DNA from 3 places in the Actinosynnema sp. NPDC023658 genome. Region 1 is predicted to be linked to each of the others. Evidence: riboswitches for the same ligand, from Rfam matches in the RefSeq annotation. Region 1 holds a riboswitch; each other region holds the start of a gene.
The links. A riboswitch is a leader RNA that binds a small molecule or an ion and turns the genes downstream of it on or off. The one in region 1 is predicted to bind thiamine pyrophosphate.
Positions count from the first base shown of each region.

Region 2: another riboswitch for thiamine pyrophosphate. It lies ahead of thiO (glycine oxidase ThiO); the one in region 1 lies ahead of AB0G02_RS15025 (thiamine ABC transporter substrate-binding protein).
Region 3: another riboswitch for thiamine pyrophosphate. It lies ahead of thiC (phosphomethylpyrimidine synthase ThiC); the one in region 1 lies ahead of AB0G02_RS15025 (thiamine ABC transporter substrate-binding protein).

Region 1 is NZ_JBFAAX010000108.1:639-6,921, reverse strand. It holds gene AB0G02_RS15035 (mannosyltransferase) at 102-1,313, shown strand; gene AB0G02_RS15030 (4a-hydroxytetrahydrobiopterin dehydratase) at 1,269-1,562, opposite strand; TPP riboswitch at 1,596-1,712, shown strand; gene AB0G02_RS15025 (thiamine ABC transporter substrate-binding protein) at 1,700-2,734, shown strand; gene AB0G02_RS15020 (iron ABC transporter permease) at 2,710-4,347, shown strand; partial or broken gene AB0G02_RS15015 (ABC transporter ATP-binding protein) at 4,347-4,952, shown strand; gene AB0G02_RS15010 (hypothetical protein) at 4,952-5,617, shown strand; gene AB0G02_RS15005 (BBE domain-containing protein) at 5,539-5,958, shown strand; gene AB0G02_RS15000 (hypothetical protein) at 6,128-6,283, shown strand, end outside.
Region 2 is NZ_JBFAAX010000032.1:5,560-16,131, forward strand. It holds gene AB0G02_RS06920 (MarR family transcriptional regulator) at 1-271, opposite strand, end outside; gene AB0G02_RS06925 (thiazole synthase) at 329-1,084, opposite strand; gene thiS (sulfur carrier protein ThiS) at 1,086-1,286, opposite strand; gene thiO (glycine oxidase ThiO) at 1,283-2,290, opposite strand; TPP riboswitch at 2,276-2,387, opposite strand; gene thiE (thiamine phosphate synthase) at 2,432-3,091, shown strand; gene AB0G02_RS06945 (class III extradiol ring-cleavage dioxygenase) at 3,091-3,846, shown strand; gene AB0G02_RS06950 (S1 family peptidase) at 3,948-5,114, opposite strand; gene AB0G02_RS06955 (threonine/serine dehydratase) at 5,646-6,581, shown strand; gene AB0G02_RS06960 (MFS transporter) at 6,589-8,046, opposite strand; gene AB0G02_RS06965 (GntR family transcriptional regulator) at 8,772-9,530, opposite strand; gene AB0G02_RS06970 (sugar ABC transporter substrate-binding protein) at 9,772-10,572, shown strand, end outside.
Region 3 is NZ_JBFAAX010000032.1:52-4,645, forward strand. It holds gene AB0G02_RS06895 (hypothetical protein) at 2-736, opposite strand; gene AB0G02_RS06900 (hypothetical protein) at 802-1,563, opposite strand; TPP riboswitch at 1,657-1,784, shown strand; gene thiC (phosphomethylpyrimidine synthase ThiC) at 1,775-3,424, shown strand; gene thiD (bifunctional hydroxymethylpyrimidine kinase/phosphomethylpyrimidine kinase) at 3,424-4,227, shown strand; gene AB0G02_RS06915 (GNAT family N-acetyltransferase) at 4,448-4,594, shown strand, end outside.

The DNA of each region.
Region 1 (6,283 bases):
GCGGTTATCCCCTTGCGTTGATCTCCCACTCGTCTTGACGTCCGGGTACCCGGTTCCGTGGCCCGGCAGTCGTGCAATTCACACGAACGTGGAGGTGCAGGGTGAGACTTCGCGCACTGGAGGGGCGAGCCCTCGCGGTCGCGCCCTGGGTGTTCGGCCTCTCCCTGCTGGGACACCTCGCGATGGTCGCGTTCCAGACGAAGATGACCATGGTGGACCTGATGGTCTACCGCAACGCCTCGCCGGAGCTGTTCACCGGCCTGCTCTACGACTGGCGGCTCAAGGAGTTCTCCGACCAGTTCGCCCTGCCGTTCACCTACCCGCCGTTCTCCGCGCTGGTCTTCGTGCCGCTGTCGTGGGTGCCGTGGGGCGTGGCGCGGTGGTTCTGGCAGCTCGTCTGCCTGGCCTGCCTGTGGTTCACCACCCGCAAGTCGCTGCAACTCCTCGGCAGCCACGACCCGCGCCGCGCGATGCTGTGGACCGGCCTGTTCGTGTGGGTCGAACCCGTCCGCACCACGCTGAACTACGGGCAGATCAACCTGGTGCTGGCGGCCCTCCTGCTCGGCACGATGGTCAGCGCCCGGAACTGGAAGCGGGGCGCGGGCGTCGGCATCGCGGCCGGGTTGAAGCTCACGCCCGCCATCTCCGGCCTCTACTTCCTGGTCAACCGCCAGTACAAGGCGGCGGTGTGGTCGATCGCGGCGTTCTTCGGCACGGTCGCGGTGGCGTACGCGGTGTCGCCCGCCCTGTCGAACGAGTACTGGTTCCACCTGCTCGGTGACGCCTCCCGGGTCGGCCCGGTCGGGTCCGCGATCAACCAGTCGCTGCGCGGCGCGCTGTCCCGCACGGTCGGCTACGACATCGGCACGGGGCCGCTGTTCCTCGCCGCGGTGGCCGTGGCCGCCGTGCTCGCCGGGTTCGCGCTGCGCGCGGCGGTGAAGGCGAAGGACGTGCTGGCGATGGTCGTCGCCGTGCAGTTCCTCGGCCTGCTCGTCTCACCGATCTCGTGGAGCCACCACTGGGTGTGGGCCGTGCCCGCCCTGATGTGGTTGATCTACTCGGCCCGGCACCGGCTCGCCACCGCCACCGCCGTCGCGTGGGTCCTGGCTATCGGCAGCTACCTGATCTCGTTCCTGCTCAAGGCGCAGCCGTCGATCTGGATCATCCCCCGCCCCTGGTACTACTCGGCGCTGGGCTGGGTCTACCCGGCGGTGGGCCTGCTCACGCTGGTCACGATCGCCGTCGTCCTCCGGGACCGGGCGAAGGCCTCAGCGCAGCGCGTCGAGGACCCCGTCGATCTCCTCCGCGAGTGACACGTCCAGCGCGGTGATCCCGCCGGTGGAGTGCGTGCTGCACCGGAACGTGAGCGTGCGCCAGCGGATGTCGATGTCGGGGTGGTGGTCGTCGTTCTCCGCGATCTCCGCCACCCGGTTCACCACCTGCAACGCCTGCGCGAAGCTCTCCAGCTCCACGGTGCGCACCAGCGCGGCGTCCTGCGCCCGCCAGTCGGGCAGCGCGGTCAGCGAGGCGGTCACCTGGTCGTCGGTCAGCAGCTCGGCCATGGGGCCGATCGTGCCACCGCGCGGGGTAAGCTGCGCGTTCGCCACGGGAGTCCGGTGCTGCGCCGGGCTGAGAGGAAGGCGCGCGAGCCTTCGACCGTCCACACCTGATCCGGGTCATGCCGGTGTAGGGAGAGATGATGTTCCGACGAGTGCTGCCCGCCGTGACCGCGTTCGCGCTGCTCACGGCCTGTTCGGTGACCACGTCCGACGCGCCGGCGGCGGGGGAGCGGGTCGTCACGCTGGTGACGCACGACTCGTTCGCGCTCAGCCCCGAGCTGCTGGACAAGTTCAAGACCGACACCGGCATCACGATCAAGACCCTCGCGAGCGGTGACGCGGGCGAGGTGACCAACAAGCTGGTCCTGACCAAGGACGCCCCGATCGGTGACGTCGCCTTCGGCGTGGACTCGACGTTCGCGTCCCGCGCGCTGAAGGAAGGCGTGTTCGCGGAGTACGCGAGCCCCGAGGCGCAGAAGGGCTCGCAGCGCTACCAGCTCGACCCGCCGAACCGGCTGCACGCCGTCGACGTCGGTGACGTGTGCCTCAACATCGACGTGGCGGCGTTCAAGGACGTCGGTGAGCCGAAGCAGTACTCCGACCTGGCCGACCCGAAGTACCGGGACATGCTGGTGGTCGAGGACCCGGCGACGTCGTCACCGGGCCTGGCGTTCCTGCTCGGCACCATCGACCGGTTCGGCGCGGACAACTGGACGAACTACTGGGGTCAGCTCAAGGCCAACGGCGTGAAGGTCGTCAGCGGCTGGGAAGAGGCCTACACCCAGGACTTCTCCGGTTCCAGCGGCAAGGGGCCGCGGCCGATCGTCGTGTCGTACGCGTCGTCGCCGTCGGCGGAGATCGGTGACGACGGCACGCCGCGCACCAAGGCGCTGCTGGACACGTGCTACCGCCAGGTCGAGTACGCGGGCGTGCTGAACGGCGCGAAGAACCCCGAGGACGCGAAGAAGGTCGTCGACTTCCTGCTGGGCGAGCAGGTGCAGGCCGCCGTGCCGGGGCAGATGTACGTCTACCCGGCCCGCGAGGGCGTCGCGCTGCCCGAGGCGTGGACGAAGGCCGCTCCGCTGCCCACCACCGCGCGGTCGCTGCCCGCCGACGAGGTCGACGCGAACCGCGAGCGGTGGGTGCAGCAGTGGCGCACGTTGGTCCAGGGCTGAGCCGACGGGCGCACCCAGGTCGACGGCTGTCCCCGAGCCCGCGGCTGACGTGGTCGCTGGCCGCGCTGCTGCCCCTGGCGTTCCTGGGGGTGTTCTTCGCCTGGCCGGTGCTGGCGATCGTCGGGCTCGGCCTGGGTGACGGCGGTGTGCTGCCGGTCCTGGCCCGCGCCGACACGTGGGACCTGGTCGGGTTCACCCTCGGCCAGGCCGCCGCGTCGACGGTGCTGGCGCTGGTCGCGGGCCTGCCGGTGGCGTTCCTGCTGGCCCGCTGCCGGGTCCGCGGCACGGGCGTGGTCCGGGCGGCGGTGATGGTGCCGTTCGTGCTGCCGACCGTGGTGGTGGGGCTGGCGTTCCGGGCGCTGTGGCCCGACGGCGGTGTGCTGCCGATCGTGCTGGCCAACGCGTTCTTCAACGTCGCCGTGGTCGCCCGCACGGTCGGCGGCCTGTGGGCGCGGGTCGACCGGCGCGCGGAGGACGCGGCACGGGCCCTGGGCGCGTCACGCGTGCGCGCGTTCACGTCCGTGGTGCTGCCGTCGTTGGCGCCCGCGATCGGGTCGGCGGCGTCGGTGGTGTTCCTGTTCTGCGCCACCAGCTTCGGCGTGGTGCTGGTGCTCGGCGGCGCGCGCCACCGCACCCTGGAGACCGAGATCTACCTGCGCACGGTGGAGCTGTTCGACCTGTCCGGGGCCGCCGCGCTGTCGTTGCTGCAGTTCGTCGCAGTGGTCGCGGTGCTGGTGGTCGGCGGGCTGGCGCGGCGCAGGCGGGAGCAGGGGTTGCCGCTGCGGGTCGAGCCGCCGCGTCGACCGGTGGGCGGCGAGCGGGGCGTGGTCGTGGCGGCCTGGCTGGTGGTGGTGGCGCTGCTCACGCCGGTGGTGGGGCTGGTGCTGAGGTCGTTGGCGACCGACGACGGCTGGAGCCTCGCCGGGTACGCGGCGCTGACCGGCACGGGGGAGCGCGGCACGCTGGCCGTGTCGGGGCTGGACGCGGCGGTGAACTCCGTGCTCGTGGCGACCGACGCGACGTTGGTGGCGTTGCTGGTCGGCGTGGTGTCGGCGGTGGTGCTGGTGGGCCTGCGGCGGCACGGGTCGTGGTTCGCGGAGACCCTGGACACGGCGCTGATGCTGCCGCTGGGCGTGTCCGCGGTGACGCTCGGCTTCGGCTACCTGGTCACCATGGACGCGCTGCCCGGTGACTTCCGCACGTCACCGCTGCTGGTGCCGTTGGCGCAGGCGCTGGTTGTGACGCCGTTGATCGTGCGGATCGTGCTGCCCGTGCTGCGGGCCGTGGACGAACGGCTGCGGCAGGCGGCGGCGACGCTGGGCGCGAGCCCGTGGCGGGTGTGGCGGGAGGTCGACCTCCCGCTGGCGTCGCGGTCGCTGCTGGCGGCGGCCGGGTTCGGGTTCGTGGTGGCGCTGGGGGAGTTCGGCGCGACGAGCTTCCTGGCCCGACCGGACGCGCCGACGTTGCCGGTGGTGATCGCCCGGCTGATGTCGCGGCCGGGTCAGCTGAACAGCCAGATGGCCTACGCGGCGTGCGCGTTGCTGATGGTGGTGACCACGGCGGCCGTGCTGGTGATCGAGCGGTTGCGCGTGCCGAGCGGCGGGGAGTTCTGATGTCGTTGCGCGTCGACGGGCTGGGCGTGCGGTACGGGGACGTGGCGGCGGTGTCCGGTGTGGACCTGTCGATCGCGGACGGCGAGGTGGTGGCGCTGCTCGGGCCGTCGGGCTGCGGCAAGTCGACGTTGCTGCGCGCGGTGGCCGGGTTGGAGCCGCCGAGCGCGGGGACCGTGTCGTGGGACGGCGTGGACCTGGCCGGCACGCCCGTGCACCGGCGCGGTTTCGGGTTGGTGTTCCAGGACGGGCAGCTGTTCCCGCACCGGGACGTGGCGGGCAACGTCGCGTTCGGGCTGCGGATGCGGCGGGTGGAGCGGGAGGCGCGCGAGAAGCGGGTGGCCGCGCTGCTGGAGCTGGTCGGCCTCGCCGGGTTCGGCGGGCGGCGGGTCACGTCGCTGTCCGGTGGCGAGCAGCAGCGGGTGGCGCTGGCCCGCGCCCTCGCGCCGCGACCCCGGCTGCTGCTGCTGGACGAGCCGCTGTCCGCGCTGGACCGGGCGTTGCGGGAGCAGCTGGCGGTGGACCTGGCGCGGCTGCTGCGCGAGACGGGCGCGACCGCGCTGGTCGTGACGCACGACCACGACGAGGCGTTCACGCTGGCCGACCGGTGAAGCTGCACCGCCGCTGGGGCACCACCATCCCCGGCGGGTCGTGCGCCACCGTCGGCGCCGGCGGGCACATCGTCGGCGGCGGCTACGGGTTGCTGTCCCGCCGCAACGGGCTCACCGTGGACCACCTGCACGGCGTCGAAGTGGTCACCGCCGGCGCCGACGACCGCACTCCCCCGCGCGAACTGCTCCCCCGCGCCCCGCGCCAGGTGCTGCTGCACGACATCACCATCGGCTGGGACCAGGTCGGTTCCGGCGGCGCCGAGCCGGCCCGCATGCTGCGCCGCTTCAGCCGCTGGTGCGAGTGCCGCTCCACCCCCGGGTCCACCGCGGACAACCAGCTGTTCGCGCTGTTCCGCGTCTTCCCGCAGCTGACCTCCGACTCGCGGGCGATCAACCTCACCACCCAGGTCGCCATCGACGACGACGCGCCCGAGAGCCTGACCCGGGCCCGGGCCACGCTCAGGGCACCTGGAACCGGCGTGCCGACTACAAGTCGGCCTACCACCGCCGCCTCACCGACCACCAGGTGGACACCCTGGTCGCCACGTTCGCCGCCGCCGGTCGGGGCGCGGAGGGCGCCCGGGTGTCCCTGGACACCTACGGCGGGCAGGTCAACGCCACCACCGAGCAGGCCACCGCCACCCCGCACCGCGACTCGGTGATCAAGGTCCAGTACATGACCTTCTGGACCGACCCCGCCCAGGACGACGACCACGTCCGGTGGCTGCGCGACACCTACACCCGCATCTACGCCGAGACCGGCGGGGTGCCCGCAGCGGCCGACCACGACCCCGACGGCGCCGCCACCGACGGCTGCTTCGTCAACTACCTCGACGCCGACCTGCCGGAACGCCCCACCGCCGAGGCGGCGAGCTGGTGGCAGCTCTACTACGGCGCCACCAACTTCGGCAGGCTCGTGCGCGCCAAACGCGCCGTCGACCCCGACGACGTCTTCCACCACGCCCAGTCCATCCCCGTCACCCCGCCGCGGCAACACCCGTGAACCCGCTCCGGGCGGGCCACCGGGGCGACCGCCGAGCCTGACGGGGGCGGCATGACCTGACCGACGCGCAGCCGACGATGCCGCAACCGGTGAACGGGCGGACCCGGCCGGTTGGGGATCGAGCTCGAACCGGCGGCACGAGTACCGGCGTTCCCCCTACGATCCGATCGTGACGAGCTTCCCCGCGGCTGCCCGGCGGGTGCGCGACGACGCGCTCACCCCTCGCGCGCGGTTGCTCGCCCTTCGGGAGTGCGCGCTGCACTTCGCCCCCTACGGCTTCCGCGCCACCTGGCACCACCTCGTCGTCAACGCCCGCATCCCGCAG
Region 2 (10,572 bases), on a different contig from region 1:
GCCAGGCCCGGCCGTCCTGCGGGTCCGGTTCGCGCCGCACGTACCGGGCCTCCACCAGGGCCGCCACGATCCGCGACAGCGTCGGCGGCGCGACGCCTTCCTTGGCGGCCAGGTCGCCCAGCCTCATCGGGCCGCAGCGCGCCAACGTGGCCAACGCCGACACCGCGCCCGGTCCGAGGCCGGGTGAGCCGGTGCGGCGCAGCAGCCGGGAGAGCCTGCCGATCGCGAGGTACAGCCGGGCGGTGGCGTCCTCGACCTGGTCGGCCGTCACGGCAGTCCTCCTCGGGTCGACGGACACGATGAGCATCCATCATGCCGTGCCCGGCAATCACCCCATCGCCGGACTCGACGCGTGCGCCCAGAACCGCTTCGGGATCCGACCCGCCAACCGGGCCAACCGGCCGGCCTCCACGCCCGCGCGCATCGCCGCCGCCATCCGCTCCGGGTCCTGCGCCCTCGTCACCGCGGTCGCCAGCAGCACGGCCGAACAGCCCAGCTCCATGGCCAGCGCGGCGTCCGACGCCGTGCCCACGCCCGCGTCCAGCACCACCGGCACCGACGCGCGCGCCACGATCAGCTCGATGTTGTGCGGGTTGCGGATGCCCAGGCCGGTGCCGATGGGCGAACCCAGCGGCATCACCGCGGCGCACCCCAGCTGCTCCAACCGCAGCGCCAGCACCGGGTCGTCGGAGGTGTAGGGCAGCACCACGAACCCGTCGTCGACCAGCCGCTCGGCCGCGTCCAGCAGCTCCACCGGGTCGGGCAGCAGCGTCCGGTCGTCGGCGACGACCTCCAGCTTCACCCAGTCCGTGCCCAACGCCTCCCGCGCCAGCCGCGCGGTGAGCACGGCCTCGGCCGCGGTGCGGCAGCCGGCGGTGTTGGGCAGCGCGGAGATCCCCAGCCGCGCCAACAGGTCCAGCACGCCGCCGCCCGAGGAGTCCAGGCGGCGCATCGCGACCGTCGTCAGCTCGGTGCCCGACGCCACCAGCGCGCGTTCCAGCACCGACAGGTTCGCCGCGCCGCCGGTGCCCATGACCAGGCGCGACCCGAACTCCCGTCCGGCGATCACCAAGGGGTCGTCCACGTCAGCCTCCCTGCACCGCGGTCAGCACCTCGACCACGGCCCCCTCGGGGACCGCCGTCGTCGCCCACGCCGCGCGGGGCACGACCTCGCCGTCCACCGCGACCGCGACACCGCTGGGCGGCGCGTCGAGCAGGGCGAGCACGGAGGCGACGGTCGACCCGTCGGCCAGCTCCCGCTCCAGACCGTTGACCTTCGCCTTCACCGGTTGTTTCCTCCTTCGCGGAGCAGGGCGAGCACCCGCCGCGCCGTCACGGGGGCGAGCAGCAGGCCGTTGCGGTGGTGGCCGGTGGCGGCCAGCACTCCGGGTTCGAGCCAGTCGACGACCGGCGCGTTGTCGGGGCTGCCCGCGCGGAACCCGGCGGCGGTCTCGACCAGCGCGTACTCACCGATGCCCGGCCACACCACCTCCGCGTCGCGCAGCAGGTCCAGCACGCCGCCCGCGGTCACGCCGCCGTCGAAACCGGCCTCGTACTGGGTCGCGCCGAGCACGAACCCGTCCTCGCGGGGCACCAGGTACACCGGCCGGCCGGACACGTGCGCGCGGATCGTGTGCCGGGGCGGCGGCAGCGCGCCGGGACGGGCCGACAGCCGCAGGATCTCCCCCTTCACGGGCCGGATCACCTCGCGCAGCAACGGGTGCAGGTCCCGGCTCCACGCGCCCGCCGCGATCACCGTCACGTCGCGGTCCTCGGCGGGCTCCGCCGCGAACACCACACCGTTGGCGGCACACGCCTCGCGCAGCGCGCGCAGCAGCGCGCGGTTGTCCACGGCCACGTCACCCGGCACCGACAGTCCACTCCGGACCGCGCCGAGACCGGGCTCCAGCGCCTTCAGCTCGCGGCCGGTCAACCGGGACGCCGACCGCCCCACCCGTTCCAGGTAGGCGCACAGCTGGTCCAGCACCTCGACGTCGGCCCGGTCGACCGCCACGGCCAGCGTGCCCACCGGGCTCAGCTCCACGCCCAGCTCGCGGGCGAACTCGGGCCACAGCTCCAACGACTCGACCCCGAGGGCCAGCACCTCTTCGTCGCCCGGCCACGCCTCGGTGATCGGCGCGAGCATCCCGCCCGCCACCCACGAACCGCCGTGCGGCGAGGGGACGTCGACCACTTCGACCGGGTAGCCGGCGCGCGCGGCGCACCAGGCCGCGGACAGGCCGATGACGCCACCGCCGAGGACGGTCACTCGCACTGCCAAGGCACTCACGCTCCCTGCGCCGGCATGACCCGGATCAGGTTCGACGGTCGGAGCGAACCACGCTCCCTCTCAGCCCGGTGCAATCCAGGCTCCCGTGCGGACCACGTCCACCGTAGCGCACGGAACGCGCCGGCGGTTACCGTGCCGCCCGTGCCAGGACTCGACGGAACGCGGATCAGGCGGCGGCTCGCCGGCGCACGGCTCTACCTCTGCACCCCCACCCGACCGGACCTCGCCGAGTTCGCGGACGCCGCGCTCGCGGGCGGCGTGGACGTCGTGCAGTTGCGGGACAAGGGACTCGAGGCGAAGCAGGAGATCGCCGCGCTGGAGGTGCTCGCGGAGGCGTGCGCCCGGCACGGCGCGCTGCTCGCGGTCAACGACCGGGCGGACGTGGCGCTCGCCGTGGACGCCGACGTGCTGCACCTGGGCCAGGACGACCTGCCGGTGCCGCACGCCCGCCGCATCCTGGGCGACGACATCGCGATCGGCCGTTCCACGCACGACGTCGCGCAGGCGCGGGCGGCGGCCGGGGAGCCGGGCGTGGACTACTTCTGCACCGGCCCGTGCTGGCCGACGCCCACCAAGCCGGGCCGTCCCGCGCCGGGCCTGGACCTGGTGCGCGCGACGGCGGGCACGACGGACCGGCCGTGGTTCGCCATCGGCGGCATCGACGCCGAGCGGCTGCCCGAGGTGCTGGCCGCGGGCGCCGACCGGGTGGTGGTCGTGCGCGCCATCACCGAAGCGGAGGATCCGCGCGCCGCGGCAGCCTGGTTGAAACTTCAACTAGACGGCGTACAGTCGTCGGTGTGATGCCTGTGCTGTACCTGGGCCACGGGGCGCCCCCGCTGGCCGACGACGAACGGTGGACCGGCGAACTCAGGTCGTGGTCCGCGACGCTGCCGCGCCCGGAGTCGATCCTCGTCGTCTCCGCGCACTGGGAGAACGACCCGCTGACCGTCGGCGCGACCACGACCGTGCCGCTGACGTACGACTTCTGGGGCTTCCCCCAGCGGTACTACGACGTCACCTACGAGGCGCCCGGAGCGCCCGGGCTGGCCCGCGAGGTCACCAGGCTGGTCGAGCAGCCCGTCGCGCACGACGAGCGGCGCGGGCTCGACCACGGCGCTTACGTGCCGCTGAAGGAGATGTTCCCCGAGGCGGACGTCCCGGTGCTGCAGATGTCCCTGCCCAGCCTCGACCCGCGCGTGCTGTTCGACGTGGGCCGCAGGCTGGCCCCGCTGCGCGAGCAGGGCGTGCTGATCGTCGGCAGCGGGTTCATGACGCACAACCTGAGCTGCGTGGACATGTCCGCGGGCACCGACTACGAGCCGCCGTCGTGGTCCGCGGAGTTCGACGACTGGGCCGGGCGGGCGCTGGTCGACGGCGACGTGGACGCGTTGCTGGACTTCCGGCGCAAGGCGCCCGCCGCCGCCATCGCCCACCCGCGCACCGAGCACTTCGCGCCGCTGTTCGTGTCGCTGGGCGCGAGCGCCGCGCAGGAGGCCACGACCACCGTCGAGGGCTTCTGGTACGGGCTGTCCAAGCGTTCCGTGCAGTTCGCCTGACCCCTCCTCGCAACGGAACACCCCCCGGACCGGTGGCCCGAGGGGTGTTCGTCGTGCGGTGCGCGGCCCGCAGGGGGGACAGCCGCGCGCCTGGAGCGCGATCAGCCGCGGGTCAGGCTCAACCCGTAGGCGCTCAGGATCTCGTTGACCGGCTGGAAGTAGGTCGTGCCGCCGGAGGAGCAGTTGCCCGAACCGCCGGAGGTCACGCCCTGGGCCTGGCTGTAGTTGGAGCCCGCCACCCACGAACCGCCCGAGTCACCGGGCTCCGCGCAGACGTTGGTGCGGGTCAGGCCGTACACCGTGCCCTGCGAGTAGTTCACCGTCTGGTTCTTGGCCGAGACGGTGCCGCAGTGCCAGCCGGTGGTGGAACCCGAGCGGCAGATCGCCGCGCCGACCGCCGCCTCGCTGGAGCCGGTGATGGTGACGTTGGTGCCGTTGTAGCGGTTGACCCACGGGCGGGACGTCCAGTTCGAGTTCGTCCGGACCCAGGAGTAGTCGTTGCCCGGGAAGGACGAGCCCGCGAACGTGCCCTGCGAGACGCGGTTGAAGCCGGTCGTCGTCGCACCCACGCGGCCGCAGTGGCCCGCCGACACGAAACCGCCGGAGACCGCGAAGCCGATCGAGCACCGGCTGGTGCCGCCGATGTAGTACGCGTCGCCGCCGCGCGTGTCGTACAGCGTGGTGGGGGTCTGGTCGACCTCGACCACGCGGACCGCCGGGCTGAGCTTCGCCGCCTCGGCCAGGAACGCGTCCGCCGCCGCGTCGCGCTGGAGGCGGTTGACCTCGACGACGACCGAGTTGGTCTGCTCGTCGACCCGCCAGCCGGTGACCGACTTCGGGGCCGCCATGGCGTCGATCGCCGTCTTGGTCCCGGTCAGCTGCTGGTGCGAGAAGGCGACGTACTTGGCGTCGGCACCGGCGGCACGCGCCGCGTCCGCCTTCGCCGGGTCGGCCACCGCCACGACCGTCTTGCCGGTGGCCGCGTTGATCCACGACCCCGCGTAGGCGCTGCCGACCGCGGACCGCGCCGCGGACTCGACCTCACCCGCGCGAGCGTCACTCGCCAAACGGGCGGTCATCTGTTCGGCGTTCAGGCCCAGGTCGCGTTGCACCGCTTGGAGCAACTCGGCGGGGTAGCTCTCCGTGTCGGCCGCGGTTGCGCCCTGGGGCGCGGCGGGCGCCGCGATGGCCGGTACGCTGAGAGCTGTAGCCGTGCCGGCGGCCAGCAGGACGGCCGTCGCAAGGCGGACCGCACTCGTGCGGTTCATTAGGCGTCTCCCTCATCTTCGGGTGCAGGGAACCCGAGAGCCTGGTTGCAGGGACCGCTCTCGGGGGCTCTAGGGGGACGGGTGGTGGGGCGGCGGCAGGGGTCGCCCCACCCCATTACTCCTCGCCCGGGTCGCCGCTCGGGTCTCCGATATCCCGGTCGTCCGCGGTAGGACGCGCCGCGCGGACAGCGCTCGCAGGTCCCGCATGGCCCTCCTCCACGGTCTCTACCGACCAGTACTCGCCCGTTCGAGCGACGTTATGACCCTGTTACCTATTACGGTTCGGGCCATCTGAGGGCGAAGTGTGTCACAGGACACGCGCACGTGACTGCGCTGTGTAGCGTTTGACAGTTAACTCTCACTCAAGGTAGTGATTCGATCACCGATTCGGGCGGATTTGCCAGAAGTAAGTGATCCGGCGAGGCAAGCCACAGACGTGTGAATGCTGTTGCCCCGAGCGGGTGACACCGAAGGAGTTCCGGTAGCGGGCCGTGTAGGTGTGGAGCCGCCGCAGGGGTGAGGATCGTCGTCATGGCACTCGTCACCCTCTCCGACATCCAGGCCGCCGCGCACCGCATCGAGGGCGCGGCGGTCCGCACACCGCTGCTGCGGTTCGACGACGGCTTGTGGCTCAAGCCCGAGAGCCTCCAACCGGTCGGCGCGTTCAAGCTCCGCGGCGCCTACAACGCCGTGGCGCGGCTGCCCGAGGCCGTGCGGGCGCGCGGCGTCGTCGCCTACTCCAGCGGCAACCACGCGCAGGCCGTCGCGTACGCGGCGAAGCTGTTCGGCCTGCCGGCGGCGATCGTCGTGCCGGAGGACACGCCGCGGGTGAAGGTCGAGGCGACCCGCTCGCACGGCGCCGAGGTGTTCCAGGTGCCGGTGGAGCAGCGCGAGGCGCGGGCCGCGGAGCTGGTCGTCGAGCGGGGCGCGACGCTGATCCCGCCGTTCGACCACCGCGACGTCATCGCGGGCCAGGGCACCATCGGGCTGGAGGTGCTGGCCGACCTGCCGGACGTGGCCACGGTGCTGGTGCCGGTCAGCGGTGGCGGGCTGGTGTCCGGCGTGGCGACGGCGGTGAAGGCGCTCAGCCCGTCGACCCGGGTGGTCGGGGTGGAGCCGGAGCTGGCCGGTGACGCGGCCGCGTCGCTGCGGGCGGGTGAGCTGGTCCGGTGGCCGGCGGGCGACCGGGCCCGGACCGTCGCCGACGGGTTGCGCGCCGAGCCGTCCGAGCTGACGTTCGAGCACATCCTGGCGTACGTGGACGACATCGTCACGGTGTCGGAGGAGCAGATCGGCGCGGCGGTCGGGGTGCTCGCCCGGCGGGCGCGGCTGGTGGTGGAGCCCAGCGGCGCGGTCACCGCCGCCGCCTACCTCGCGCGGCCGGCGGAGTGGGCGTCGGCGGGCCGGGCGGTGGCCGTGCTGTCGGGTGGGAACGTCGACCCGGAGGTGTTCGCCCGGTACCTGTGAGCGCCGGTCAGTCGTGCACGCGGGCGGGTGGGCCGTCGATGCCGCAGCTGTGGCACTCGGGCACCTCGGGGGTCGGCTTGAGCACGCCGTTGTCCGTGCCGATGGCCAGCAGGCCGCCGGTGATCGACGCGACCGCGCACACCAGCAGGGCCGTCCGCCAGCCCTCGGTGAGCGCGGTCGGGTCGGCGTACTGGGCGCCGGTCAGGCCGGCCACGGCGGGCAGCACGGCCACCGCGACGAGGCTGCCGGTGCGGGCGACGGCGTTGTTCACGCCCGAGGCGATCCCCGCGTACCGGTCGGGTGCGGCGGCCAGCACGGTCGCCGTCACCGGCGCCACGACCGCGGCCAGGCCGAAGCCGAACACCAGCAGGCCGGGCAGGACGCCGGTCCAGTAGCCGGCGCCCGGTTCGACCCACCGCAGCATCAGCATGCCGATCCCGATGAGGACCGGACCTCCGACGAGTTGGGCGCGGGGCCCGATGCGCTGGGCGAGCGCGCCGGAGCGCGCGGACAGGGCGAGCATGATCAGCGTGATGGGCAGGCTGGCGAGCCCGGCGGCCGTGGGCGGGTAGTGCAGCGACACCTGGAGCTGGAGCACCATCAGCACCATGACCCCGCCCAGGGCCGCGTAGACGAGGAACGTCAGGGCGTTGGCCAGCACGAACGTCCGGTTGGCGAACAGCTGCGGGGGCACCAGCGGGTCGTGGCCGCGGCGTTGCATCACGACGAACGCGACCAGGCCGGCGACGCCGATGGCGGCGGCGGTGACCACGAGCGCGTCCGCGCCGCGCACCGGCGCCTCGACCAGCGCGCCGGTGATGCCCGCCAGGCCGACCGCGCCGACGACCGACTCGCCGAAGTTCGGGTGGCCGGTCAGGGCCTCGTCGCGGGACTCCGGCACGTGGCGGCGGGCCAGCCACACGCAGAGCGCCGCGACCGGCAGGTTCACCAGGAACGCGAGCCGCCACGACCAGGCCTGCACGAGCAGCCCGCCGATCAGCGGGCCGATCGCCGTGGCGACGCCGGACAGGCCGGACCAGGTGCCGATCGCGCGTCCCCGGTCGGCGCGGACGAACACCGACTGGAGGATGGCCAGCGAGCCGGGGGTGAGCAGCGCGCCGCCGACGCCCTGGAGGACGCGTGCGAGGACCAGCAGTTCCGTCGTGGGCGCGAGGCCGCACAGCAGCGAGGCCGCGCCGAACCAGAGGACGCCGAAGGTGAAGACCCGGCGGCGGCCGTACCGGTCACCGAGCGAGCCCGCGACCAGGATCAGCGAGGCGAGCGCCAGCAGGTAGCCGTCGAGGATCCACTGGAGGCCGGCGACGGACGCCCCGAGCTCCCCGCCGATGCGGGGCAGGGCGACGTTGACGATCGTGCTGTCCAACATCGCCATGCCCGAGCCGAGGATGGTCGTGGCCAGCACAGCCCGCGCCCGTCCGGTCCCCCACACCACAGTGTCCGCCACCGACCCATTCTGCGCCGGAGGTTGTCCACAGGCCGCGCCGGAGCACCCGAACCCGTCGGTGGCGGGTGGCAGGATGAAGAACAGGGGTCCCCCTGGCCGGGGTACGCCTGCGAAGCGCGCCGGACCGGCCACGCGGGAGTGCGGACCGGCCACCCGGGAGCGCGAGCCAGCCACGCGGGAGTGCGGGCCAGCCGCACAGAAGGTGCAGGCCGGCAGCGCGGAGGGCGCGGACCAGCCACGCGGATGGTGCGGCCTGGCAGCGCGGGGGGTGCGGGCTGGCAGTGCGGAGGGCGCGGTCCGGCCCCGGCGGAGGGTGCGCGCCAGCCGCGAGGGAGTGCGCCAAGCAGGTCGCGTGGGAGGTGCGGTCCGGCCGCGCGGAAGGTGCTAGCGAGCAGCGCGGGGGCGCGAGACCCGGGCGGTCGGAGGCGCGGGCCGGCCGCGAGGGAATGTCGCCAGGTCGGCCGCGCGGGAATGCGACACCGCGTTCCCACCGGCACCGCGACCTGCAACCTGCGGGGGTGAGGCTTGGGTGTGACTGGGCGGGCGGGGTCGGAGTCCGGGCAGGCGGGGTCGGTCGAGTTCGGCGTGGCGTGGCGGCGCGGCTCGGTCCGGCTCGGTGTGGCCCAGGTCGGCGCACGAGGGTCGCGCGACCCGGGGTGGCGGCATCCAGCCGGGCGGCCCGCGACGCCACCCGGTCCCGGCCGGGTCGCGTCAGGCTCCCCGGGCTAGCCGGCGGGGCGGTTCAGGGTGGCCACGAACTTGTAGCGGTCGCCCCGGTAGACCGAGCGCACCCACTCCACCGGGTTGCCCTCGGTGTCGAACGAGTGCCGCGACAGCAGCAGCATCGGCAGACCGATGTCGGCACCCAGCAGCTCGGCCTCCTCCGGCGAGGCCAGCGCCGTCTCGATGGTCTCCTCCGCGTGTCCCATCTCGACGCCGAACCGCTCCCGCAGCACCTGGTACAGCGACGCGCCCGGCGCGAGGTAGCGCCGCAGGCCGCGGAACCGGCCCAGCGCAAGGTGCGTCGTCTCGATCGCCATGGGCTCGCCGTCGGCCAGTCGCAGCCGGTGCAGGCGGAGGACCTTCGCGCCCGCCCGCACGCCCAGCAGCCTGGCCAGCTCGGCCTCCGCGGCCATCTCCGAGGCCTCGATCAGGCGGGACGAGGGCTGCCTGCCCTGGGCCTTCATGTCCTCTGTGTACGACGACAGCTGCAGGCGTTGGGCCACCTTCGGTTCGGCCGCGAACGTGCCCTTGCCCTGCACGCGCAGCAACCGACCTTCCACGGTGAGTTCGGCAAGCGCTTGCCTCACCGTGGTCCTGGACACGTCGAACTCCGCCGCCAAGGATCGCTCCGTCGGGATGGGCGATCCTGGCGGCAACGCGCGCAGGAGGTCGAGCAGATGCCGCTTGAGTCCCCAGTACTTCGGCTCGCGCTGCGCGCGAGTCCTGGCGTCCACGCCAGTCGCAGGGCTCGTCTCGAGCATGCCTTCCTCCTCGCCGCTTGCCGGCCGACCTTGCCAGCGCTCCCAGACACAGGATGCCTTGTCCTCGTCGGATCGTGCGCCCGAACCCCCGACAAGGGCCGGAAAAATGATCCGATGACTTTGCAACGGTCCCGCAACGGCCTTGACATGCCCTGTGGCGAGGCACACTCTAGGCCGCATTGGTCTACACCACTTGGAGTTCCGGTCGTTGGGATCGGGGCATGGGGAAAGGGCGCACAACGTGAAGGGCTGGAGAGGACTGGCCGTAGGTGCCGCCGCACTCGCGGTGGCCGTGGCCGGATGTGGCACGAGCTCCGACGGCGGCGGCAGCGGCAACTCCGGGGAACCCAAGACGCTGACGGTGTGGTTGATGGACGGCTCGGCGCCGACCACCCTGACCGACGCGCTGAACAAGGAGTTCCAGGACTCGCACGCCGGCGTCACCGTCAAGTACGAGGTCCAGAAGTGGAACGGCATCCAGGAGAAGCTGACCACCGCTCTGACCAGCAACAACCCGCCTGACGTCATCGAGCTGGGCAACACCCAGACGGCGAAGTTCGCGGCCGAGGAGACGCTGCTCGACCTCAGCGGCGACGTCTCGGACCTCAACGGCGACAAGTGGCTCGGCGGTCTGAAGGACTCGCTGACCTGGGACGGCAAGCAGTACGGCCTGCCGTTCTACGCGGCCAACCGCACGGTCATCTACCGCACCGACCTGTTCCAGGCCGCGGGCATCACCGCTCCGCCCAAGTCGCGTGACGAGTGGGTCGGCGCGATCGAGAAGCTGAAGGCCGCGAACGCCGCGGACCCCGACTTCCAGCCCCTCTACCTGCCCGGCCAGTCGTGGTACGTGCTGCTGTCGTTCATCTGGGACGAGGGCGGCGACGTCGCCAAGTCGCAGGGCTCCGCGTGGGCGGGCTCGGTGGACACCCCGCAGGCCAAGGCCGGCCTGGAGTTCTACAAGAAGCTGGTCGACACCTCCGGCACGAAGGCCCCGAAGGACGCCGACGAGGCCACCCCGCAGCAGATGGAGGTCTTCGGC
Region 3 (4,594 bases), on a different contig from region 1:
GTCACGCGCAGGTCTGCGGGTCCGCGAGGAACGGGACGGCGTCGCGGGGGCCGACCGCGGGCGTCCGGGTCGCTTCGACGGCCACGCCGTCGTGCACGGCGTAGGTGACGCGTTCGCCCTGGTAGACGAAGTTCTCCCAGTCGATCACCCCGGCTTGGACGGTGACGAGGCGCTGTCCGCCGTCGGCGGGTTCGCAGCCGTAGCGGGCGATGGCGCTCGCGCCGCCGCCCTCCCACAGGGGCAGCGGTGTCCCGTCGGGTGACGTCACCGGGCGGAGTCCGCCGAACAGGCCCCAGGCGGTGAATCCGAGGGTGTTCGCGCCGACGGATTCGGTGACGATGATTTCGTCCCGCCCGTCGGCGTCGATGTCGACCACGCGCAGCGGTCGGATGCCGGGGTAGGAGTGGAGCGGGATCCGGGCGGTGAGGCGGATTCCGCTGACGGTGGCGACGAGTTGTTGTTCGTCCGGGTTGTCGGGGACGACTTCGAGGACGACCTTGTCGGGTCGGTGGTCCCCGTCGAGGTCGACGCGGGTGTCGATGGGCTTGGCGCGTCCGACGGTGGGGTCGCTCGCCGCGTCGGCCGGTGCGGTGAGCGCGAGTGCGGTCGCCACGGAGGCGAGCAGGGGCACGGTTGTCTTCACGATTTTTTGCACGGTTGTATTCCCCCCGGAATTCAGGTGACGCCGCGCGATGTCGCTCGCCGGCGTATTCGCCGGCGTTGTTCTCGGCGTCATCGGGAAGACGTGGTGGACCGGACCGCGTTGTCGTCAGTGATCCGGATCACATGGCGGTCGGAGCGCTAGGCCGGGTCCGCGGCGGGCTCGTGCGCGCCGGGGGTCGACCGCTCGCGGACCGGGTCGGCGGTGGCGCGCTGGTCGCGCGGGGACCTGGGTTGGTGGTCGGGGCGCGACGGGCGCTCGGGGCGGCGCCAGGGCAGCTCGGGGAACGACGCCAGCTTGACGTGCGTGGCGCAGCGGGCCAGGTCGGCGTAGGCGCCGGCGAGGACGGCGGCCCTGATGCGCCGCACCTGGCCGACCGTCGGCAGTGCGCCCACCAGCAGGAACGGCATCAGCAGCCGCCAGGCGCCGACGGTGGCGGCACGGGCGCGGTGGGGTGCGCGCAGGGTCGCCCTGGCCACCCGCAGCGCGTGTTCGCCGGCGGTCATGGCGTGGGGGTACCCGGCGTGGTCCCAGGACCAGCGCAGGCCGTCGGCCATGGCGCAGCGGACGCAGTCGGCGGGTCCGGTGGCGAGTTCGTCGCCGCACTGGCTGCACGTGACGAGGGTCATCGCCCAGTCGGTGCAGGTCCAGGGGTGGTGGCCGACCTCGTCGGCGAGGACGAGCTCGGCCAGTTCGCGTTCGCCGGAGCCGCCTTCGGCGAGTTGTTCGGCGGCCAGCAGCACCTGCCAGTCGAGCAGCCAGTACTGGTCGACGAGCTCGGCGCAGTACCGGCAGGCGGGGTAGCCGCGGCCGGCCAGGTCGCCGCACGACGGGCACGGCGAGACGGCGGCGGGGCGGGCCACGCGCCGGGCGCCGGGCGGGAACGGCTGGTGATCAGCCACGCGGTGAAAGGTACGCGCAAACGGTGGCCCTTGGCATCCGCACCTTGGCATCGGCACCGGGCCGTGGCTATGGTCAGCTCGACAGTCCGACAACTCAACACACGCGGGAGCTCGCGCCACAGCGGGCTGAGAGGGCGGCTGGGACTTCGAGGTCCCGGTGCCGCCGACCGCCGGAACCTGACCGGGTAATGCCGGCGTAGGGAGGAACGACGTGACGGCACTCGACGACCGTTCGGTCAAGCCCAGTGTCACGACCGGGCCCGTTTCGGGCTCGCGGAAGGTCTACCGCGAGGTGGGCGAGGGTGTGCGGGTCCCGTTCCGCAGGGTGGAGCTGACCAACGGCGAGCACGTCGACCTGTACGACACCTCGGGTCCGTACACCGACGGGGACGCGACCATCGACGTCCACAGTGGACTTCCGCGGTTGCGCGCGGAGTGGGTCGCGGCGCGGGAGCCGGTGGGCGGCGCGGTGACGCAGCTGGCGTACGCGAAGGCGGGGATCATCACGCCGGAGATGCGGTTCGTCGCGGCGCGCGAAAGCATGAGCCCGGAGTTCGTCCGGGACGAGGTGGCGGCCGGGCGGGCGGTGATCCCGCTCAACCGCAACCACCCCGAGGCCGAGCCGATGATCATCGGCAAGAAGTTCCTGGTCAAGATCAACGCGAACATCGGGAACTCGGCGGTGTCCTCCTCGATCGAGGAGGAGGTGGAGAAGATGGTGTGGGCGTCGCGGTGGGGCGCGGACACGATCATGGACCTGTCGACGGGCAGGCGGATCCACGAGACCCGCGAGTGGATCATGCGGAACTCGCCGGTGCCGATCGGCACGGTGCCGATCTACCAGGCGTTGGAGAAGGTCGACGGCGATCCGGCGAAGCTGTCGTGGGAGGTCTACCGCGACACCGTGGTGGAGCAGGCCGAGCAGGGCGTGGACTACATGACGGTGCACGCGGGGGTGCTGCTGCGGTACGTGCCGCTGACCGCTCGCCGCGTCACGGGCATCGTGTCGCGCGGCGGGTCGATCATGGCGGCTTGGTGTTTGGCGCACCACAAGGAGAGCTTCCTCTACACGCACTTCGAGGAGCTGTGCGAGATCCTGCGCGCCTACGACGTGACGTTCTCGCTGGGTGACGGGCTGCGGCCGGGGTCGATCGCGGACGCCAACGACGAGGCGCAGTTCGCGGAGCTGCGCACGTTGGGCGAGTTGACGCACGTCGCGCGGGCGCACGACGTGCAGGTGATGATCGAGGGCCCGGGTCACGTGCCGATGCACAAGATCGCGGAGAACGTGCGGTTGGAGGAGGAGTGGTGCGGCGAGGCGCCGTTCTACACCCTCGGGCCGCTGGCCACGGACATCGCGCCCGCGTACGACCACATCACGTCGGCCATCGGCGCGGCGCAGATCGGCTGGTTGGGCACGGCGATGCTGTGCTACGTCACGCCGAAGGAGCACCTGGGCCTGCCGAACCGGGACGACGTGAAGACGGGCGTGATCACGTACAAGATCGCGGCGCACTCGGCGGACCTGGCCAAGGGGCACCCGGGCGCGCAGGACTGGGACGACGCGCTGTCGAAGGCCCGGTTCGAGTTCCGGTGGGAGGACCAGTTCAACCTGTCGCTGGACCCGGACACGGCGCGGTCGTTCCACGACGAGACGCTGCCCGCCGCACCGGCGAAGACGGCGCACTTCTGCTCGATGTGCGGGCCGAAGTTCTGCTCGATGAAGATCACCCAGGACGTGCGGCGGTACGCGGAGGAGCGCGGTCTGTCCACTGTGGAGGCGATCGAGGCGGGCATGTCGGAGAAGTCGGGTGAGTTCTCCGAGCACGGCAACAAGGTCTACCTGCCGGTGGTCGAGTGATGGCGTCCGCGCCACCGAAGGTCCTCACCATCGCCGGGTCGGACTCCGGCGGTGGTGCGGGCCTGCAGGCCGACCTGCGGACGTTGTTCGCGTGCGGCGTGCACGGGATGACGGCGGTCACGGCGGTGACCGTGCAGAACTCGCTGGGCGTCACCGGGTACACCGAGATCCCGGCGGACGTGGTGGCGGCGCAGATCGAGGCGGTGGCGTCCGACATCGGGGTGGACGCGGCGAAGACGGGGATGCTGGCGTCGGCGGCGATCATCGAGGCGGTCGCGGGGGCGCTGGACCGGGTCGACGTCGGGCCGTTCGTGGTGGACCCGGTGGCCGCGTCGATGCACGGCGACCAGCTGCTGGCCGACGACGCGCTGCACGCGTTGCGGACGCTGCTGTTCCCGCGGGCGACGCTGGTCACGCCGAACCTGGACGAGGTGCGGCTGCTCACCGGCATCGACGTGCGCAGCCGTGCCGACCAGCGCAAGGCCGCCGAGGCGCTGCACGCGATGGGCCCGCGGTGGGTGCTGGTCAAGGGCGGTCACCTGTGGGACGACCCGGAGTGCCTGGACCTGCTGTACGACGGGGCGGGGTTCGTCGAGCTGGTCGGGCCGCGGTACGACGTCCGGCACACGCACGGCAGCGGTGACACGCTCGCGTCGGCTGTCGCATCGCAGCTGGCGAGGGGTGCGGACGTGCCGACGGCGGTGCGGTTCGGCAAGGACTTCGTGGTCCGCTCGGTGGCCGCCGCGTACCCGTTGGGCGCCGGTGTCGGTCCTGTGTCGCCGTTGTGGCGGTTGGAGGGTTAGCCGGGTCGTCGTGGCGGTGGGAGGGCCGCCGGTCGTTCTGGCGGTGGGTAGGGCCGGCCGTCGTTCTGGCGGTGGGAGAGCCGGCCGGGTTCTCCGCCACCCTGGCCACGCGGCGGCCGTTCGTGGTGTTCGCCGTCGCGGGGCTGGTCAGCGGGGCGGTGGAGCTGGTGCAGGCGTCGACCGGGGCAAGTCAGGCCGGGCGCACCCGGGACCATGAGGCATGCGCGCGGACGGCTGGCACCTGACCGAAGACGTCGACGACTTCCTGGGCCGGGCCGGGGACTTCCTGCGGTCGCGGCCCGACCTGCACACCATGCCGCTGACCGTGACCGAGAGGTTGCGCGCCCGCGGCGACGTGCCCGGGGCG